2 regions of the Tumebacillus lipolyticus genome follow, and region 2 is predicted to be linked to the other one. Evidence: a T-box and tRNA genes for the amino acid it is inferred to sense, from the RefSeq annotation. Region 2 holds a T-box; the other holds one or more tRNA genes.

Region 1 (9,130 bases), on a different contig from region 2:
GGTCGTTCTTCTCTTCCCCTTTGTGGAAGCGAACGTTTTCCAGCAGCAGGACATCTCCGTCAGCCAGCAGGTTGACGCGCTCCTGAACTTCCGGCCCGATCGAGTCTTGCGTCTTCTCTACCTGCTTGCCGAGCAGCTCGGACAAGCGCTTGGCGACAGGGTTCAAGGAGTATTTTGGGTTGACCTCCCCTTTCGGTCGGCCGAGGTGCGAGGCGAGGATGACGCGAGCGCCCGCTTCGATCAGGTAGCGCACCGTCGGCAGCGCTGCCACGATGCGGGTATCATCGGTGATCTGCTCACCGTCGAGCGGTACGTTAAAGTCACAGCGGACAAATACTTTTTTCCCTTTTACATCAAGATCGCGAACGGTCTTTTTATTCATCAGGAGTTCCTCCGATCATAGGAAATGAGGAGGTGTGTCAAGCGCAGCCTCCTCATGTGTCTTTTCCCTATTGATTTTACCAAAAGTTCCTGCTGAGTGGAAATAACATTTCTTCAATCTGTCATACTTTTTTCCGAAAGTTTCCCGAAATATGTTATACCAATTCTCTGCTAGAGACCTTGCTTCGCCATGAAGGCGATCAGGTCGATCACGCGGCAGGAGTAGCCCCACTCGTTGTCATACCAGGAGACCACCTTGACCATCGTGCCGTCGATCACCATCGTCGACAGCGCGTCGATCGTCGACGAGTAAGGGCTGCCGTTGTAATCGATCGAGACGAGCGGAAGTTCGGAGTAGCCGAGAATGCCCTTCAGCTCACCTTCTGCCGCCGCTTTGAGCATCGCGTTGACCTCTTCGACGGTGGTCGGCTTCTCCACCTCGATGTTCAGGTCGACGACCGAGACGTTTGGCGTCGGCACGCGCATCGCAAAGCCGTTCAGCTTGCCTTTCAGCTCTGGCAGCACCAGCGCGACCGCTTTGGCAGCGCCGGTGGTGGTCGGAATGATCGACATCGCAGCTGCGCGTGCGCGCCGCATATCTTTGTGCGGCAGATCGAGAATGTTCTGGTCGTTCGTATAGGAGTGCACGGTGGTCATCAGGCCGTGTTTGATGCCGAGGTTGTCGCTCAGCACTTTGGCGAACGGCGCCAAGCAGTTGGTCGTGCACGACGCGTTGGAGATCACGTGGTGAGCGCTCGGCTCGTACCGCTCCTCGTTGACGCCCATGACGATCGTGATGTCCTCATTTTTAGCAGGCGCGGAGATGATCACCTTTTTCGCTCCGCCGCCTTCGATGTGCGCCACCGCCGCATTCGCATCGGTAAACCGCCCGGTCGACTCGATGACGACCTCGACGCCGAGCTCGCGCCACGGCAGCTTGGCCGGATCTCGCTCGGCGAGGACGTGCACCTCCTTGCCATCTACGAGCAGCAGGTTGTTCTCCGCGCGCACGTCTGCAGAAAATTGACCGTGTACAGAATCGTATTTGAGCAGCATCGCCAGCGTGCTCGCATCGGTCAGATCGTTGACCGCCACAATCTCGATATCCTCGCGGGCAAACGCTGCCCGAAACACGTTTCGTCCAATTCGTCCAAACCCGTTGATTCCCACTTTGATCGCCATGATCATTCTCCTCCTTATCGTTCCCTTGCTTCTTGTTCTTCTATCTGTAAGATCGCATCTGCCACCGCCTCGTCGGTGATCAACACCTGCAGAGGACACCCGTAAGCGACAGCGGAGATCGCCTTCGCTTTGCTGCTTCCGCCTGCGACCGCAACCACTCGCTCGATTCGCTTCAGATCGCTCAGGCGCAATCCGACCGTGTTCATCGCATAGATGATGTTTCCGAGCTCGTCAAAATAGTAGCCGAACGCTTCGGCGATCCCCCCGTGCGATTCGATCTGCTCGATGCTCTTCGCCGTAAGCCGCCTGCGCTTGGCCATGGGGATAGCTTGCCCGATGCCATGAAGGACAATCCGAGCGGAGCGCAGTCGGGAAAGCGTATCCTGAATCGGCGGATCGTATGTCAGCGATTGCAGCGCTTCATCGCTCAACACGTCGGGCGCATGCAACAGGCGATAGGTGCCGCCGAGCTGACCGGCGATTCTCGCGGCGATCGCGTTCGCCTGAAACTCCATGTGCTCGCCTACCCCGCCGCGAGCGGGAAGCACTTCGACGCTGAGCTTGGTGCGCGCGATCGAGTCGGCGACGGTCGCGATCGTCGTCCCGCCGGTCACCGCCAAGATGTCGCCCGGCTGAAGCGTTCGCGTCAGCCAGTCTGCCGCCGCATGTCCGATCGCCTTTTTGACGAACGGGTCTGCATCCGCATCGCCGGCGACGATCCGCACTTCCTTCAGCCCCAGCCGTTCAGCCAGGCGGCGCTCCTTCTCCGCCAACCCTTCCGCCTCGCGGATCACGTCTGCCAGCTGTGCAAGCAGGTTGAAGCCGCGTTCGGTCAGGTGCATCCCCACCGTCTCGGCGACGATCAGTCCGCCGTCTTTCAGCAGATCGACCTCGGCGCGGAGAATGCGCTCTGTCGTCTGCAACTGCTGCGCCAACGCCCTTCGTCCGATCGGCTGGGTCAGCGAGAGATGATAGAGGATGCGATAGCGCTTTTTCATCGTTTCGATCAGATCGGGGACCAGCTGTTGCTGCAGTTCCAGCAGATGGTTTGGCACTGCGTTCATCCTTCCTGCATCTTCCTTTAAGGGACAAAAAATGTCCCGTGTATACTTTTTACGTCCCACAAGCTTGGAAAAAAATGCAGACGCGAAGTCTGCTCACTTTTATTTTATCCAAAGACTGGTCATTTCGCAACTACTCTGCATACCGCTTTCGCTGTGACGAGGACGGGATGTGCTCTTCCTCCCGATATTTGGCGACCGTTCGTCTGGCGATCTCGATCCCTTTTTCCTGCAACAGTTCGGCCAGCTTCTGGTCGCTGAGCGGCTTCTGCTGATTCTCTTCCTGCACCAGCCGTTTGATCTCCGACTTGATGCTCTCCGCCGAAGCGCTTTCCCCAGACGATGTCTGCACGCCCGATCCGAAAAAATATTTCAGTTCAAACACGCCGCGCGGGGTCTGCGCATATTTGCCCGTGGTGGCGCGGGAGACGGTCGATTCGTGCAACCCGACCTTTTCTGCCACATGGCGGAGCGTCATCGGTTTCAACCTGCGCACCCCCTCCTCGAAAAAGGAGCGCTGCAGTTCGACGATCGCCGTCGTGACATTGAAGATCGTCTGCCGGCGCTGCTCGATCGATTTGAGCAGCCAGAGCGCACCGCTCAGCTTGCTTGCGATATAGTCTTTCGTCTCCTTGTGCAAATCGCCTTTGGCAAGCAGCAGGTTGCGATAGAACTCGTTGATCGTAAGCCTCGGCATCGACCTTTCGTTCACGATGACCACATAGTCGCGACCGACTCGCTCCACCGTCACATCGGGGATGATGTAAGCGGGCGTTTCGATCGAGTGCATGCGGCCTGGCTTCGGGTCGAGCGTTTTCAGCAGATCGACCATTCGCTGCACATCTGATGGCGAAACGCCGAGCCGAGTGGCCACCCGCGTGATCTTGCCCTGGGCGACATCTTCGAGATAGTGATCGATCAGCAGGTAGATCGCTTGGGGCACCTCGCGCTTCTCCGCCAGCTGCAGGCGGAGGCATTCTGCAAGGTTGCGCGCGCCGACGCCGGTCGGCTCCAAGCTCTGCACGTGCTGAAGCGCCTGCAGCACGCGCTCCGCACTCACGGAGAGCGCCTGTGCACACTCTTCGAGCGACAGGGTGAGGTAGCCGTTGCTGTCGAGGTTGCCGATCAGATAGCGGCCGATGCGCAGCACCTCCTGATGCAGCGGCAACAGCCGAAACTGCTTTTCCAGATGCTCGTGGAGGGTCACCCCTTGGCGAATCCCTTCCTGCGTCTCATCGGTCGCAGTTCCTGCATACCCTGACGAGGCGTGCGGGAGCTCCTTGTTCCGCAGCTCCTTGGCAAGCTCGGCCCAATCGAAGGTGGGCTCCACCTCCAACACCGGATTCTGCTGCGTTTCGCTTTCCAGATAGTCGAGCAATTCCAGCGATGAGAACTGCAAGACGGTGATCGCTTGGCGAAGTTCAGGTGTCATGACCAACTTCTGCGTCTGCTCCTGCCACAGGCCAAATCCCATCTGCATCTCTCTCGCCCCCTTCGCTGTTTTCCTGTTTACCAGTGTAGCAAAACAGAAAAGGAAAAGCGATTCCTCGATTTTGTCATTCTGCGCCCGTCACTCATACTTGATAGCCATACCTGACAGCCGCACCCGACGGCCAGATCTGTCAATCGTAGAGCACATGGACGCGCCCGATCGGGTCGAGCAATGCATATCGGACATCCCTGACATCATAGATTTGCAATTGGGAGAGCATTTCGCGCACCCACGGTTCAGACTTGCCGAGCCGCATCAAGTTCTCATACACCAGTTTTCCGTGCCGGACGAGATGCATGGGCTTTGCGAGTTCTTCCTCCATCGCTCATCATCCTTTCGCTGTTCGGTACTTTTTTCTAGCTTGCCACGAACCTGCGAAAAAATTCATCGGAATCAGCCGATGATGGGTTCGAATATGCTCAAGTATAGACATTTTGAAGGAGGAGACCGCCTTGCGGATTGGATTTATCGGTACAGGAAGTATGGGAAGCATGTTGATCCGCTCGTTTCTCCAATCAACGCCCTCTTCGGATCTGCAGATCGTCGCCTGCAACCGAAGTCCTGAAAAATTGGCCCACCTCACCGCTCGCTATCCGCAGGTGGAGACGGCCGCAACCCCCGAAGAGACCGTTTCCCGCTCTTCGATCGTCTTCTTGTGCGTGAAGCCAAACGATGCGATGGGTGTCATACAGCAAGTGCTGCCCTACTTGCAGGAACAGCATTATTTTATTTCGATCAACAGCGCGGTGATGCTCGACGAGATGGAGGCGCTCCTGCCCTGTCGCGTGTCAAAGGTGATCCCCTCGCTCACGCAGGTCGCGCTCTCCGGCGTCAGCTTGGTGATGCACGGCAGCCGCATGTCACACGAGGAGCGCCGCTTTGTCGATAGCTGGCTGGAGCGGATCTCCAAGCCGATCATCGTCGAAGAGGGGGACCTGCGCGTCTGCTCCGACCTCTCCTCCTGCGGGCCTGCCTTTCTGGCGGTGATGTTGCGCGAGTTTGCGATGGCGGCGGTGCGCCAAGGGGGGATCTCCCGCGATCTGGCCGATGAGTTGGTCAAAGAGATGGCGCGAGGTACGGGGAAGTTGCTGACGGAGGAAGGGTTTGAGTTTGAGGACATCATCCGCCGCGTGGCGGTGCCTGGGGGAATCACAGCCGAAGGGATCAAGGTGCTGCACCCTTCGCTGCACGGGGTGTTCGATCAGCTGCTGGTGACCACCCGCTCCAAAGCGAAGCATCACGGGGTGCCGCCCACCGAGCGTCCACAGGATTGCGAACGATAAAAAAGCGGGGTCCGGTCAGACCCCGCATCGCGTATGCTCATTTTTGTAGCGCGCGCTGCCCGTACGCCCAGTGATTGGTCGGCCCGTGGCCGTTTCCGATCCCCAGCGTCTCGCGGATCGCGCAGGTGATAAACTCTTTCGCCGTCTCCACCGCCGCTTGCACGGAGCGACCTTTGGCCAGCTCAGCGGTGATCGCAGCGGAGAAGGTGCAGCCGGTGCCGTGCGTATGCTTGGTCTGATGGCGCAGAGAGACGAACTGCACAAACGTCTCGCCATCGTACAGAACGTCGAGCGCATCGCCTTCGAGGTGACCGCCTTTGACCACCACATAGCGGACGCCAAAACTGTGGATGCGCTTGGCCGCCTCTCGCATCTCTTCGACGGTGCGAATGTCGCGGCCGGTCAGCACTTCCGCTTCCGGCAGGTTCGGCGTGATCACCGTAGCCAGCGGCAGCAGCTGCCGGATCAGCGCTTGCTGCGAATCCTGTTCGAGCAGGCGGGCGCCGCCTTTGGCGACCATCACCGGGTCGACGACAAGGTTGGGAATGTTGTTTTCTTTGATCTTGCGCGCGACCGTCTCGATGATCGGCACTTGGGACAGCATGCCCGTCTTGACCGCGTCGATCCCGATGTCCTGCGCCACCGCATCGATCTGCTTTTCGATCGCTTCCAGCGGCAGGTTGTAAATGCCGTGGACGCCGAGCGTGTTTTGCGCGGTGATGGCGGTGAGTGCGCTCATGCCGTAGACGCCGAGCACAGTGAACGTTTTCAAGTCTGCCTGGATTCCGGCACCGCCGCCAGAATCGCTTCCTGCTATTGTAAGAGCACGAGATACAGTCATTCTCTGATCCCCTCCATTCGGTGCTCCATCCATTTTACCAGCAGCTGCGGAAAGTTCCCAGTTGCTTTTTACTGGGTGATGATGTATCATAGCAATTGTTCCTCTGCGGAACATTTTGTCTCGCAGACTTGTTGATGCACCCGTGGTCCAATGGATAGGACGTAGGTCTCCGGAACCTGAGGTCGGGGTTCGATCCCCTGCGGGTGCGCCAGATTATAAAGAGCAAGCCTCCACATCTGTGGAGGCTTTTTTTGTGCGATTCAATCGATTATTTTTCATAGGAGATCATCTACGTTTTCATCAGATATCGTTGCTCACATGATCGTTTCACCGCCGCCCGCAGCGGTTCGCCAAGCATCGCGGGCGGCGCTGTTCCCCTCATTCACACCCCGACCTGCTCCGCGCGCAACAGCTGCTCGATCTCCCCTTCCGGCAATGGGCGGGAGAAGAGATAGCCTTGCGCATCATCACAGCCGTGCGATTTCAGGTACTCCTTTTGCGCTTCTGTCTCCACCCCTTCGGCGGTGACCTTCAGGTGCAAGCTGTGCGCCATCAGCAGGATGGTGTTGACGATCGCCGAATCGTTCTCATCCGCCCCGATGTCGCTGACGAACGAACGGTCGATCTTCAGCCGATCGATCGGGAATTTTTTCAAATAGCTCAGCGAGCTGTAGCCGGTGCCAAAATCGTCGATCCCGATCTGAATGCCCAAGCCCTTCAGCTTTTGCAGCGTGAGCAGCGACTGCTCCAGATCCATCGTCATGCTCTCGGTGATCTCAAGCTCCAAGTCGGCCGGATCGAGACCGGTCTCCGCCAGGACGCTGGCGACCGTATCGGACAGATCGTCCCGTCGAAACTGGCGCATCGACAGGTTGACGCCCATGCGCAGCTTTTGCAGTCCTCGCTCCTGCCAGCGCTTGTTGGTCTGGCAGGCGGTTCGCAACACCCATTCGCCGAGCGGAACGATCAGCCCGGTCTCCTCGGCGAGCGGGATGAATTTGTTCGGCGGCACCAATCCCAGCTCCGGATGGTTCCAGCGCACCAGCGCTTCCACCCCTTTGATCCGCATCGTCGCCAGGTTGATCTGCGGCTGGTACCACAGCACAAATTCCTCCCGCTCCAGCGCCTTGCGCAGGTCTGTCTCCAACACCATGCGCTCATACGCTTTGGTGTCCATCGACGGGTCGTACAGGCGGAACGTGTTGCCATGCTCTTTGGCGCGGTACATCGCCGTGTCTGCGTTGCGAATCAGTCCGACCGCGTCGTTCGCCTCACCCGGATAGAGCGCGACGCCGACCGATGCGGTCAGATGCACCTCATGGCCGGCCAACACGAGCGGCTGGTCGATCAGATCGCACACCTCCTGCGCCCGCGCTTTCACCTCGTCGATCGAGCTGAGCTTCGGAAACAGCAGGGTGAACTCATCGCCGCCAAAGCGCGCGACCAGCACGCTGTCGCCATATGCGGTGGTCAGCCGCCTGCCGATCGCGCGGATCAGTCGATCGCCAAACGTATGGCTGAGCGAATCGTTAAAATTTTTGAAGCGGTCGATGTCGAGCAGCATGATCGCAACATGATGGTGCTCCCCGCCCACCTCTTCGAGCGCCTTGTTCAGCAGGTCGAACGACAGGCGGCGGTTCGGCAGCCCGGTCAGATCGTCATGGTAGGCCATGTGCGACATCGCGCGCTCCGCCTTCTTCTTCTCCGAGATGTCCTGCGCGATCGCAAAGACGCCGTTCACTTCCTCTTCGACGAGGTTCGGCACCAGCGTGACCAAGATTTCCGCGCGATGTCCCGCTTTGTGCATGATCGAGATCTCCGCATTTTGCGACTCCCCGTTCAACACGCGGTGGTACAGCTCTCTGGTCTTCTCCACATCTTCCGGCACGACAAACGTCATCACGTTGATTCGCATCAGCTGCGCTTCCGTATAGCCGAGCATCTGCTCCGCCTGCGGATTGGCCTCGACAAAAAAGCCCCGTCGATCGACCGTAAAGATCGCGTCCGGATTGTTTTCGAACAAAGACTGGTACCGGCGCTCGCTCTCATTCAGTCGCGCCCGCTGCTTGACCAGACGCTTGTCCACCATCGTGGTGATCACCACCACCCCGAGCAAAAACAGCGTAACTCCGCCGAGCAGGTAGGCGAGGACCATGTTGTTCATCATGCTGTCAGGGTGCTCCATCATCTGATCGCTGTGCGAAAAGATGGCAGCCGCCATCCCCGTGTAATGCATGCCGGAGATCGCACCGCCCATCACCAGCGAGCTGACGATCTTGCGCCCACCCACTCGTCCGCCGTTCTGATCGTTTCGCAGGCGGAAGATGATCGCCAAGGCAGCAAAAGAAGCGCCGATCGCGATCAGCACCGACGCTGCCAGCAGCAGTGGATCATACTGCAGATGCGCTTCCATCTGCATCGCAAACATCCCGGTGTAATGCATCGTCGAGATCCCCGCACCCATCAGCAGACTGCCGCCGAGCAGTTGCCTGAAGACGAGCGTCGGTCGGCTGACCAGATACAGCGCGAGAAAGGATGCGATGATCGCCGGCAAGACGGACAGGATGACCACCCACAGGTTGTAGGTCACCTCCACCTGCAGACGAAAGGCGAGCATCGCGACGAAGTGCATCGACCAGATGCCCAGCCCGAGCGCAGTCGCCCCTCCGACCAACCAATACTTGCGCGCCGTCCCGCGGGCTACGGTGACGCGGCCTCCCAAGCTCAGCGCCATGTGTGAAGCGAACACCGCGATCAAAATGGATAAGACCACGATCGCCGGATCGTAACTCCCTACCAATTCATACATACGATTGTCTCTCCCCTGTCTCCCCCGAGACCACTCATGCCCTCCGTTTTAATCGGTTTTTGCATTTGTTGCAACACCCCG
Region 2 (9,130 bases):
ACTGCACAGCAACGGCCAGATTGACTAACGCTTCACGCCTTGTTTCCTCCGACACGACCTCTTCGACGACAACATCCTGAAAGCGCTTATCCTGAATGTAGATCATCGTCACTCCGAGGCGGCGCAAGGTGCTGAGCATGCCGACTGTAAGCTGCACGCCGGTGTTCAATAGCGGTCGTCCGTCACCTGTATAGATCGATCTTGCGAGCACGTTGCCGGGCTGCACCATATCAATCGGCACATGGCGCATGTGAGTCTCCCCTTTTTTCTTTCATAAAACGATAATTTTCTCTAAGTTTAATTTACCACAACTTTTAGCGTCTTGCCACTTTCCCCGCGCCCGCCTGATCGGTCGGCTTGACGATGATCGCATCGATGTTCACATGCTTGGGGCGAGTCGCTGCAAAGGCGACGCAGTCTGCAACATCTTCTGCAACCAGCGGCGTCATCCCTGCATAGACCGCATCTGCCCGCTGCTGATCTTCGAGCCGCACCATCGAAAATTCGGTGTTGACCAGCCCTGGATCGACAGTCGTCACCCGAACGGGCAGTCCGAGCAGCTCTTGGCGCAGCGCGTCGGTGATCGCGCGCACCGCAAACTTGGTCGCACAATAGACCGCACCGCCCGCATACGCTTCACGCCCGGCGATCGAGCCGATGTTGATCACATGGCCGTTTCCGCCCTGCACCATGTGCGGAACGCACGCGCGGGTCATCATCAGCAGCCCTTTGACGTTCGTATCGATCATCTGATCCCAGTTGCTCGCCTCTTCCTCATCGATCACATGCGCCACGCCTTTGGCCAGACCTGCGTTGTTCAGCAGCAGGTCGAGGCGACCATGCGCTTCGATCACAGCGGCGACAAAAGAGTTGACCTGCTCCTCCTGTCGCACATCGAGCTCCATCACGAACGGCCGCTTGCCCGTCTCCGCCAAGATCTGCGCTGCGACCTCGCTCAACTTCTCCGCTCGGCGCGCACCGAGCGCCACCTGAAACCCTTCGCGCGCCAACGCGATCGCGCTGGCTGCTCCAATCCCGTTCGATGCGCCGGTGATGATGGCGACCTGCCCTTCCACTCTGCTCATTCCGCTTCGCTCCTTCAATTCGATTCAATTCGATTTCTCACCATTTCGCTTTCCGACCCAGAAGCTCCTGCCGCCAAGTCGGGCGAAACTTAGCGCGAGTTGCCGATCTGCTCGATCGTCTCCAGCGAGAGGACGAGATGGTCGAGCAGCGACACGACATCCTCGATGTTGTCCTCATCGATCTTGCCGGCAAGCGGCAGGGTGATGCGATAGATCCCGCTCGGCGTTTCATCGCTCCGGTCGCCAGCATGCGGCGCGAACGATTCGACGCGCTCGTGCTGGACAGCCGCCACATCTCCCCACACCGCCCGCAGATGCTCATCGATCGCACCGCTGTTCACCGCCATGCGCAGAGGCAAGTCGAATGAAAGGGTCAAGCGCGACCCTGGCACCTCATCTGCCAACCTCATCCGGCGCAGCTCCGAGGCAAAATCGACCAGGTTGGACGACAGCTCCAGCTTCGCTTGGCAGGTCGCATCCTGCTGCTTCTCCATCCGCATCGCAAACCTGCGCGACATCGAGGCGAGATCGACCAGATCTTCCCTCCCGACGATCAGGATGCGACCTGTGCGATCCAGATCGTACAAAGCTCCTTCAAACACCACTTTCAGATTGTCATAGATGGTCGGATCGAACACCATAGATCCCTCCCTTTGCTTGAAAATTCCCCCAACTCTTATGGTACAATAAGGTATCCCATTTCCAAATTTTTGAGTGACGAAGGAGGATATACATTGAACACCGAGATGCAACAATTTTTGGATCGGTTCGTTCCCCAATACCGTGAGCTGACCATCGCCTTTAACATCGCCTATTGGGAAGCGACCACGACGGGCAACACCGAGGCGGATGAGCGCTACAGCGCGCTCAAGTCCGACTATCTGAAACTGCTGGCCGACCGCGAAGCGTTTGCGGAGCTCAAGCGCTTGAAAGAGAGCGGCGGCGTGACCGACCCGCTGCTCGCGCGCCAGCTCGTCCTGCTCTATAATCTGTGCCAACAGCAGCAGATGGATGATGCGGACATCGAGAAGCTCGTTCGGATAGAGACGGAGATCGAAGGCGTGTACAACACGTTCCGTGCCACGATCGACGGCGAGAAAAAATCGGACAACGAAGTGAATGAGCTGCTGCGCACCGAGACGGACAACGAGAAGCGCAAAGCTGCCTGGGAAGGCTCCAAACAGATCGGCACCGTCGTGGGAGACAAGGTGATCGAGGTGGTCAAGTTCCGCAACGAGCTGGCCAAAAAGTTCGGCTACGAAAACTTCTACACGATGAACCTGACCCTGCAAGAGCTCGATGAGCAAGAGCTGTTCACCCTGCTCGGCGAGCTGGAGCGGGCGACGCTCGCCCCCTACAAGGAGATGAAGCGGTCGCTCGATGAGGAGCTCGCCGAGCGCTATGGCATCGAGCCTTCCGAGATGCGCCCCTGGCACTATTCGGACCCGTTCTTCCAAGAGGTGCCCGTCTCCTCAGACCTCAACCTCGACAAATATTTTGAGCACCAGGATGTTGTCACCCTGACCAAATCGTATTTTGACAGCATCGGGCTGACCGACATGCAGAAGATCATCGACAATTCGGACCTGTTCGAGCGGGAAGGCAAATATCAGCACGCCTACTGCACCAACATCGACCGTGAAGGCGACACGCGGATGCTCTGCAACGTGCGCAACAACGACTACTGGATGTCGACGATGCTGCACGAAGCGGGACACGCCGTCTATGATTACTACAACGATCCGAGCCTCCCTTACGTGTTGCGCGACTGCGCGCACACCTTGACCACCGAGGCGATCGCCATGCTGTTCGGGCGCCTGACGAAAAGCGCCGATTGGCTGATCAAGATCGCCGGCGTCCCTGCGGAGGAGGCGAAAGCGCTGGAAGATGCGTTCAACCGCCAGCTCACCCGCACGATGTTGATCTTTGTGCGCTGGAATCTGGTCATGACCCATTTTGAGCGCGATATGTACAACAACCCTGACCAAGATCTGAACAAGCTGTGGTGGGACTATGTGGAGCGCTTCCAGCTCGTCACCCGTCCAGCAGATCGCAACCAGCCAGACTGGGCGGCCAAAATTCACCTGGCGATCGTACCCGTCTATTACCAGAACTACATGTTGGGCGAGCTGACCGCATCGCAGCTGCAAGCTTCGCTTGAGCAAGAGCTCGACATCAACTCGATCACCGGGGACGAGCGCATCGGCGCCTGGCTGACCGAGCGCGTCTTCAAGCCGGGCTCGCGCTGGCATTGGAACGAGATGATCGAGAAGGCGACCGGCGAACCGCTCACACCGAAACATTTCGTCCACCAGTTTGTACAAGCTTGATCGCAGACAGAAAAAGGGTGGGGCGCTTGCCCCACCCTTTTTTATTTGGGCAAGCGAATCGCGATCGTCGTCCCTACCCCTTTTTTCGATTGGACATCGATCTGCCCGCGATGCTCCCTGATGATCTTCGAAGAGACGGTCAGACCGAGCCCCGTCCCCTCCGTCTTGGTCGAGTAGAACGGGCTGCCGAGGTTCTGCAGCTCCTCGTCTGTCATGCCGATCCCCGTGTCGATCACCAGCAGGACGACATGCTTGTCCTCCTCTTTTGTCTGCACGGTCAGCGTTCCGCCTACGTTCATCGCTTCCAGCGCGTTTTGCATCAGGTTGAGCACCACCTGCTGGATCGCCTCTTTGTGCATCAAAACGTGCGACAGCTTGGTCAGATCGGTGACCACCTGAATGTTGCGCAGGATCGCCTGGTTTTGCACGAGCACCAACACCCGCTCGATCACCGAGTTCAGACAAGCCTGCTCGCGAATCACATCGCTCGGCTTGGTCATCAGCAGAAAATCGCGAATGATCTTCTCCATCCGATCCACCTCTTCGACCATGATCCGCGTGTACTCCTTTATCTCGCTCTCCTGCTCCATCGTCTTCAAGCGGTGCTCCAACAGCTGGAGAAACCCCTTGATCGAGGTCAGCGGATTGCGAATCTCATGAGCGGTCGCCGCCGCCAGTTGGCCGACGACCGCCAATTTTTCCGATTGGATGATCTCGCGCTGGAACTTCTTCTCCTCTGTCACATCGCGAAAGCAGAGGACACCTCCGACGCGACCACCCTTTTCGTCATACAGATCGGACCATTCAAAATCGCTGAGGATGCGCTCGCCAACTTTCAGTTCGATCGCACCGCGCGCCAAGATCTGATCGAGCAATTCCTGCGGGTTCTCCACCTGCAGGCGGGACAGCACATCGAGCGCGCTCTGGCCTTGCAGCTCGCTCTGTGAGCTCTTGATCCATTCCCGTCCCTTTTGATTGATCTCCAGCAAGGTAAAGTCGGGCTGAAACAGCAAAATCGCTCGAGGATCTGCTTCGATCACATAGCGATAGCGGGCGTGGAGGAGCGCTCCTGCTCGCTGAGCCGTTTCCTGTGCGGCTAGACGTCTGGTTCGATCAATATAGTATGCCGCAGTCATCAGGCACATTGCTACCATCACCCATTGCAGACCGGATATATGCAGATCCATCGAATCCCTCCCTGAAGCAGGTCCTCTCCTGCTTAAAGAGATTCGGCATATTTTGGGTGAACTCCTCTGTAATTCTAAATTTTGTACACAATGAGTGAACAAAACTGGTGATGGTTAAGAATAGATCTACGGAAACCTTATTGAAATTTACTTCTTACATCTCAGCAGGAGCTTCCAGCCCGAGCAGACGCAGCCCCTCGTGGAGCACAGTTGCCGTGGCTGCCACCAGCTGCAGACGAGCATTTTTCACCGCTTCCTCTTCAGCCAACACCCGCACGTTCGCGTAGAACTTGTTAAACGCTTGGGCGAGATCGATGATCCACTTGCCGAGCGCAGACGGATCGAACTCCTCCCCTGCGCGCTTGATCACGTTCGGGAAGTTGAGCAACAGCGTAACCACCGCCCACGCTTCCGCCCCTTCGAGCGCCCCTGCCGGCAACACCACATCGCTCGACTCCACATAGCCCGCTTTGCGCAGGATCGAGTTGGCGCGCGCATGCGTGTATTGCACATAAGGCCCTGTCTCGCCTTCGAAAGTCAGCATCTCTTCCCACGAGAAGTTGATATCGTTCATCCGGTAGTTTTTCAGGTCGTGGAAGATGATCGCACCGACGCCGACCTGTTCGGCCACCTGGTCTTTGTTTGCCAGATTGGGGTTCTTCTCGGCGATGACCTTTTTCACATCGGCGATCGCCGCTTGCAGCACTTCGTCGAGCAGGATGACCTTGCCTTTGCGGGTGGACATCTTCTTGCCATCTTTGAGCATCATCCCAAACGGGATGTGATGCATCTCTGCCGCCCATCCGTATCCCATCTTCTCCAACACTTTGAACACCTGGCGGAAGTGCAGGCGCTGCTCGTTGCCGACCACATAGAGCGCCTTGGCAAACTGGTAGGTGTCCTGACGATAGAGGGCGGCCGCCAGATCGCGCGTTGCGTACAGGGTTGCACCGTCCGATTTTTTGATCAGGCAAGGCGGCATGTCGTACTCATCCAGTTTGACGACCATCGCGCCCTCATCCTCGACGAGCAGGCCTTTCGCTTCCAGCTCGTTCACGACGCGATCCATCTTGTCGTTGTAAAAAGCCTCGCCATGCAGGGAGTCGAACTTGATGCCCATCAGCGCGTACGTTTTGTTAAACTCCTTCAGCGACTCGTCGCGGAACCATTGCCAGAGCTGCTGCGCCTCTTGATCGCCATCCTCCAGCTTTTTAAACCACTCGCGGCCTTGATCTTCGAGCGACGGGTCTGCTTTCGCTTCATCGTGGAACTGCACGTACAGCTTGAGCAGCTCCGGAATCGGGTTTTGTTGAACGGCCGCTTCGCTGCCCCACTTCTTGTAGGCGACGATCAGCTTGCCAAACTGGGTTCCCCAGTCGCCGAGGTGGTTGATCCGCACCGGCTGGTACCCGATCTTCGCCAACAGGTTGGCCTGCGCGTTGCCGATGACGGTCGAGCGCAGATGGCCCATCGAAAACGGCTTGGCGATGTTCGGGGAGGACAGGTCGATCGTCACATGCGCTCCGCCGCCGATGTCTGCCGATCCATAGCCCGCCTTTTCGGTCAAGATGGTCGCGATCACATCTTTGGCCACCGCCTGCTGATCGAGGAATAAGTTGATGTACGCGCCGACCACCTGCACGCTGCCCACCGGAACGCCTGCCGCTTGCAGGGCGGGAGTCAGTCGCTCGGCAACTTCGCTTGCGATCATCGGCGGCGCTTTGCGCATCGTCTTCGCCAGCTGGAAGCACGGGAACGCCAAGTCGCCCATCTTCAGATCTTTTGGCGTCTCCAGGATCCGCTGTACCGCCTCCACTTCGAGGTCGACCACCTGGGCGATCGTTGCTGCAATCTTGTCTTTGTAGATCATACGAGCCACTCACCTTTTACCAGAATAGTAGTTTCAAATGAAAAAAGCTCTCGTCTCTGTGTAAAGAGACGAGAGCTGTTGCTCCCGCGGTACCACTCTTGTTGCCCATGCATTGCTGATGAGCCAACTTCTGTATCTGCTGTAACGGGCAGAACCGGCACGCCCTACGCAAAAGGTTCAGGCGGCGTCTCCGAGGTGCGCTTCTCCACATGCTTCCCTGTCAGGCTTCCACCCTCCCTGACTCGCTGAAGTTCCACAAGCGGATACTCTCCTCATCGCTGACATTTTCTTAGTCCCTATTATAGCGCCAAGCGATCGATTCGGCAACTCAGCCGACGATGCGAGTGCGGCGCACATAGCGGTTGTACGTTTTGTAAAACAGGGTGACCGTGCCGATCAAGCAGGCGAAGTCATCCACATATCCCACGAGGAGCAGAAAATCGGGGATCAGATCGATCGGCGAGATGATGTAGACGACCCCACCTGCGATCAACAGTTTGTCTCGCACCGGAGTTTGCTTGTCCTTAAACATTCCGACCACATTTTCAAAAAATCCAGGTCCTCTCATCTGTGCCGCACCCTCTCCCATCAATCTTCACCCTCGACTTAAAACACTTTCTCCGCAAAGTCGGAGAGCTTGCGCAGCGATTGGTTATCGATGTCAGCATGCAAGGAGTTGCCGTGCGCATCCATCGTGACGATCGCCGCAAAGCCTTCGACCTGCAGGTGCCACATCGCCTCTGGAATCCCAAACTCCAGGAAGTCGACACCGTTCACCTTTTTCACGCAGCGCGCATAATATTGGGCTGCTCCGCCGATCGCGTTCAGGTAGACCGCACCGTGCTCCTGCAAGCCTTTGAGCGTCTTCGGTCCCATGCCGCCCTTCCCGATCACCGCGCGCAGGCCAAACTTCTTGATGATGTCCGCCTGATACGGCTCTTCGCGGGACGAGGTGGTCGGGCCGGCCGCTTTGACATGCCATTCGCCCTGTTGATCTTTGAGCATGACCGGACCGCAGTGGTAGATCACGCCGCCGCTCAGATCGACCGGGGAGGTGTGCTCCGGCTCGATCATATATTTGTGGAACGCATCGCGGCCAGTGTGCATCTCGCCGTTGATGATCACCACGTCGCCCACCTTCAGATCGCGCACCTGCTCCTCGCTGATCGGCGCTTGCAGCACGACCGTGCGGGTGTCGTCGCTGTCAGTTTCACCCGCATTTTTGGTCAGGTCGAACGCTTCGACCGACTCTTGGAACTGCCACTCTCTGATCTCGCCCGAGCTCGCATCGAGCACCACGCCGAGGCGACGGAACGCCCAGCAGTTGTAGGCGACAGACACGTAGAACGAGGCGGGGAGACGGTTCATCACGCCGATCTTACAGCCGAGCAAGGACACTTTGCCGCCAAACCCCATCGTGCCGACGCCCAGCTGGTTGGCAGTCTCCATCACATACTCTTCCAGCTTGGCGAGCTCCGGAATCGGGTTGACATCATCGGTGCGGCGGAACAGTTGGTCTTTCGCCAGCGTGTAGCCGGAGGTGCGATCGCCGCCGATGCCGACGCCGATAAACCCGGCGGAACAGCCTTGACCTTGTGCCTGATAGACCGCATGCAGAATGCACTTGCGGATCCCGTCGAGGTCGCGGCCCGCTTTGCCCAACCCGTCCAGCTCTGTCGGCAGGGCGTACTGAATGTTTTTGTTCTCACAGCCGCCGCCCTTCAAGATCAGCTGCACTTCAATATCATCTCGTTCCCATTGCTCGAAGTGGATCACCGGGGTGCCCGGGCCTAAGTTGTTGCCCGAGTTTACGCCGGTCAGTGAATCGACCGAGTTCGGGCGCAGTTTCCCCATCTTGGTCGCTTCCTCGATCGCCGCATAGATCTGCTTTTTCATCACGATCTGGTTCGCGCCAACCGGGACGTGCAGGTGGAAGGTCGGCATGCCGGTGTCTTGGCAGATCGGCGCTTCTTCTTCCTGCGCCATCACGATGTTTTCTGCGATCGTGTCCAGCGCGAGGGAGGAACGGTTGCCCATCTCCTCTTCCAGGCGCGCCTTCATCACCGCTTTGCGGACATCGGACGGCAGGTTGGTCGATGTTTCGATGATCAGTTTGAGCATGCTCGCTTGAAATTGTTGCATGTATCTCTAGTCCCCTTTGTCAGGCATTTTCCAGTAAACTCCGCAAGTGTATCCAAACATCTTCATTATAGAAAAGTTCCCTCGATCTTGCAATTTACCAGCAGACCGATACAAAAAAGACCGAGGTTCCCCTCGGTCCAGAACATGCTTATGCGTGCACAGAGATCAGCCGTTCCCCGATCCCGCGGATGTCGCCTGCGCCCATCGTCAGCACCAAGCCTGTGCTGCCCGCGCGCTGTTGCAAAATCCACTCGGTACCTTCCTCCAGCGTGTTGACCAGGTGCACCGTCTTCCCGCGCTCCGCAATCTTTTCGGCGAGCAGGTTGGTCAGCTCTTCCGCCCGGTCGCTCTTCTCGCGAGCAGACTGGTACACTTTGACCAGCATCACTTCATCTGACAGCGTCAGCGCGTCGGCAAACTCGTCGAGAAACGCCATCGTCCGCGAGATGGTGTGCGGTTGAAAGACGGTGAGCAGATGATCCTCCGGGAAGGAGCGCTGCACCGCCCGCAAGGTCG

What was found. A T-box is a leader RNA that pairs with one kind of tRNA and senses whether it is charged. The one in region 2 lies ahead of argS (arginine--tRNA ligase), so its partner is inferred to be a tRNA-Arg.
Region 1: it encodes a tRNA-Arg, which carries the amino acid that the T-box ahead of argS (arginine--tRNA ligase) is inferred to sense. The anticodon was not compared.

What each region holds. Positions count from the first base shown of each region.
Region 1 covers NZ_JBHUIO010000011.1:429,892-439,021, forward strand. The annotation lists gene ACFSOY_RS18345 (phosphoglycerate kinase) at 1-382, opposite strand, end outside; gene gap (type I glyceraldehyde-3-phosphate dehydrogenase) at 553-1,563, opposite strand; gene ACFSOY_RS18355 (sugar-binding transcriptional regulator) at 1,578-2,627, opposite strand; gene rpoN (RNA polymerase factor sigma-54) at 2,758-4,104, opposite strand; gene ACFSOY_RS18365 (YetF domain-containing protein) at 4,247-4,438, opposite strand; gene comER (late competence protein ComER) at 4,569-5,399, shown strand; gene thiD (bifunctional hydroxymethylpyrimidine kinase/phosphomethylpyrimidine kinase) at 5,437-6,240, opposite strand; tRNA gene ACFSOY_RS18380 (tRNA-Arg) at 6,377-6,451, shown strand; gene ACFSOY_RS18385 (EAL domain-containing protein) at 6,623-9,049, opposite strand.
Region 2 covers NZ_JBHUIO010000005.1:305,195-314,324, forward strand. The annotation lists gene ACFSOY_RS06735 (HD-GYP domain-containing protein) at 1-250, opposite strand, end outside; gene ACFSOY_RS06740 (SDR family NAD(P)-dependent oxidoreductase) at 315-1,085, opposite strand; gene ACFSOY_RS06745 (hypothetical protein) at 1,175-1,723, opposite strand; gene ACFSOY_RS06750 (M2 family metallopeptidase) at 1,820-3,415, shown strand; gene ACFSOY_RS06755 (ATP-binding protein) at 3,457-4,602, opposite strand; gene argS (arginine--tRNA ligase) at 4,757-6,472, opposite strand; T-box leader at 6,534-6,760, opposite strand; gene ACFSOY_RS06765 (YkvA family protein) at 6,801-7,040, opposite strand; gene ACFSOY_RS06770 (fumarate hydratase) at 7,079-8,614, opposite strand; gene murC (UDP-N-acetylmuramate--L-alanine ligase) at 8,763-9,130, opposite strand, start outside.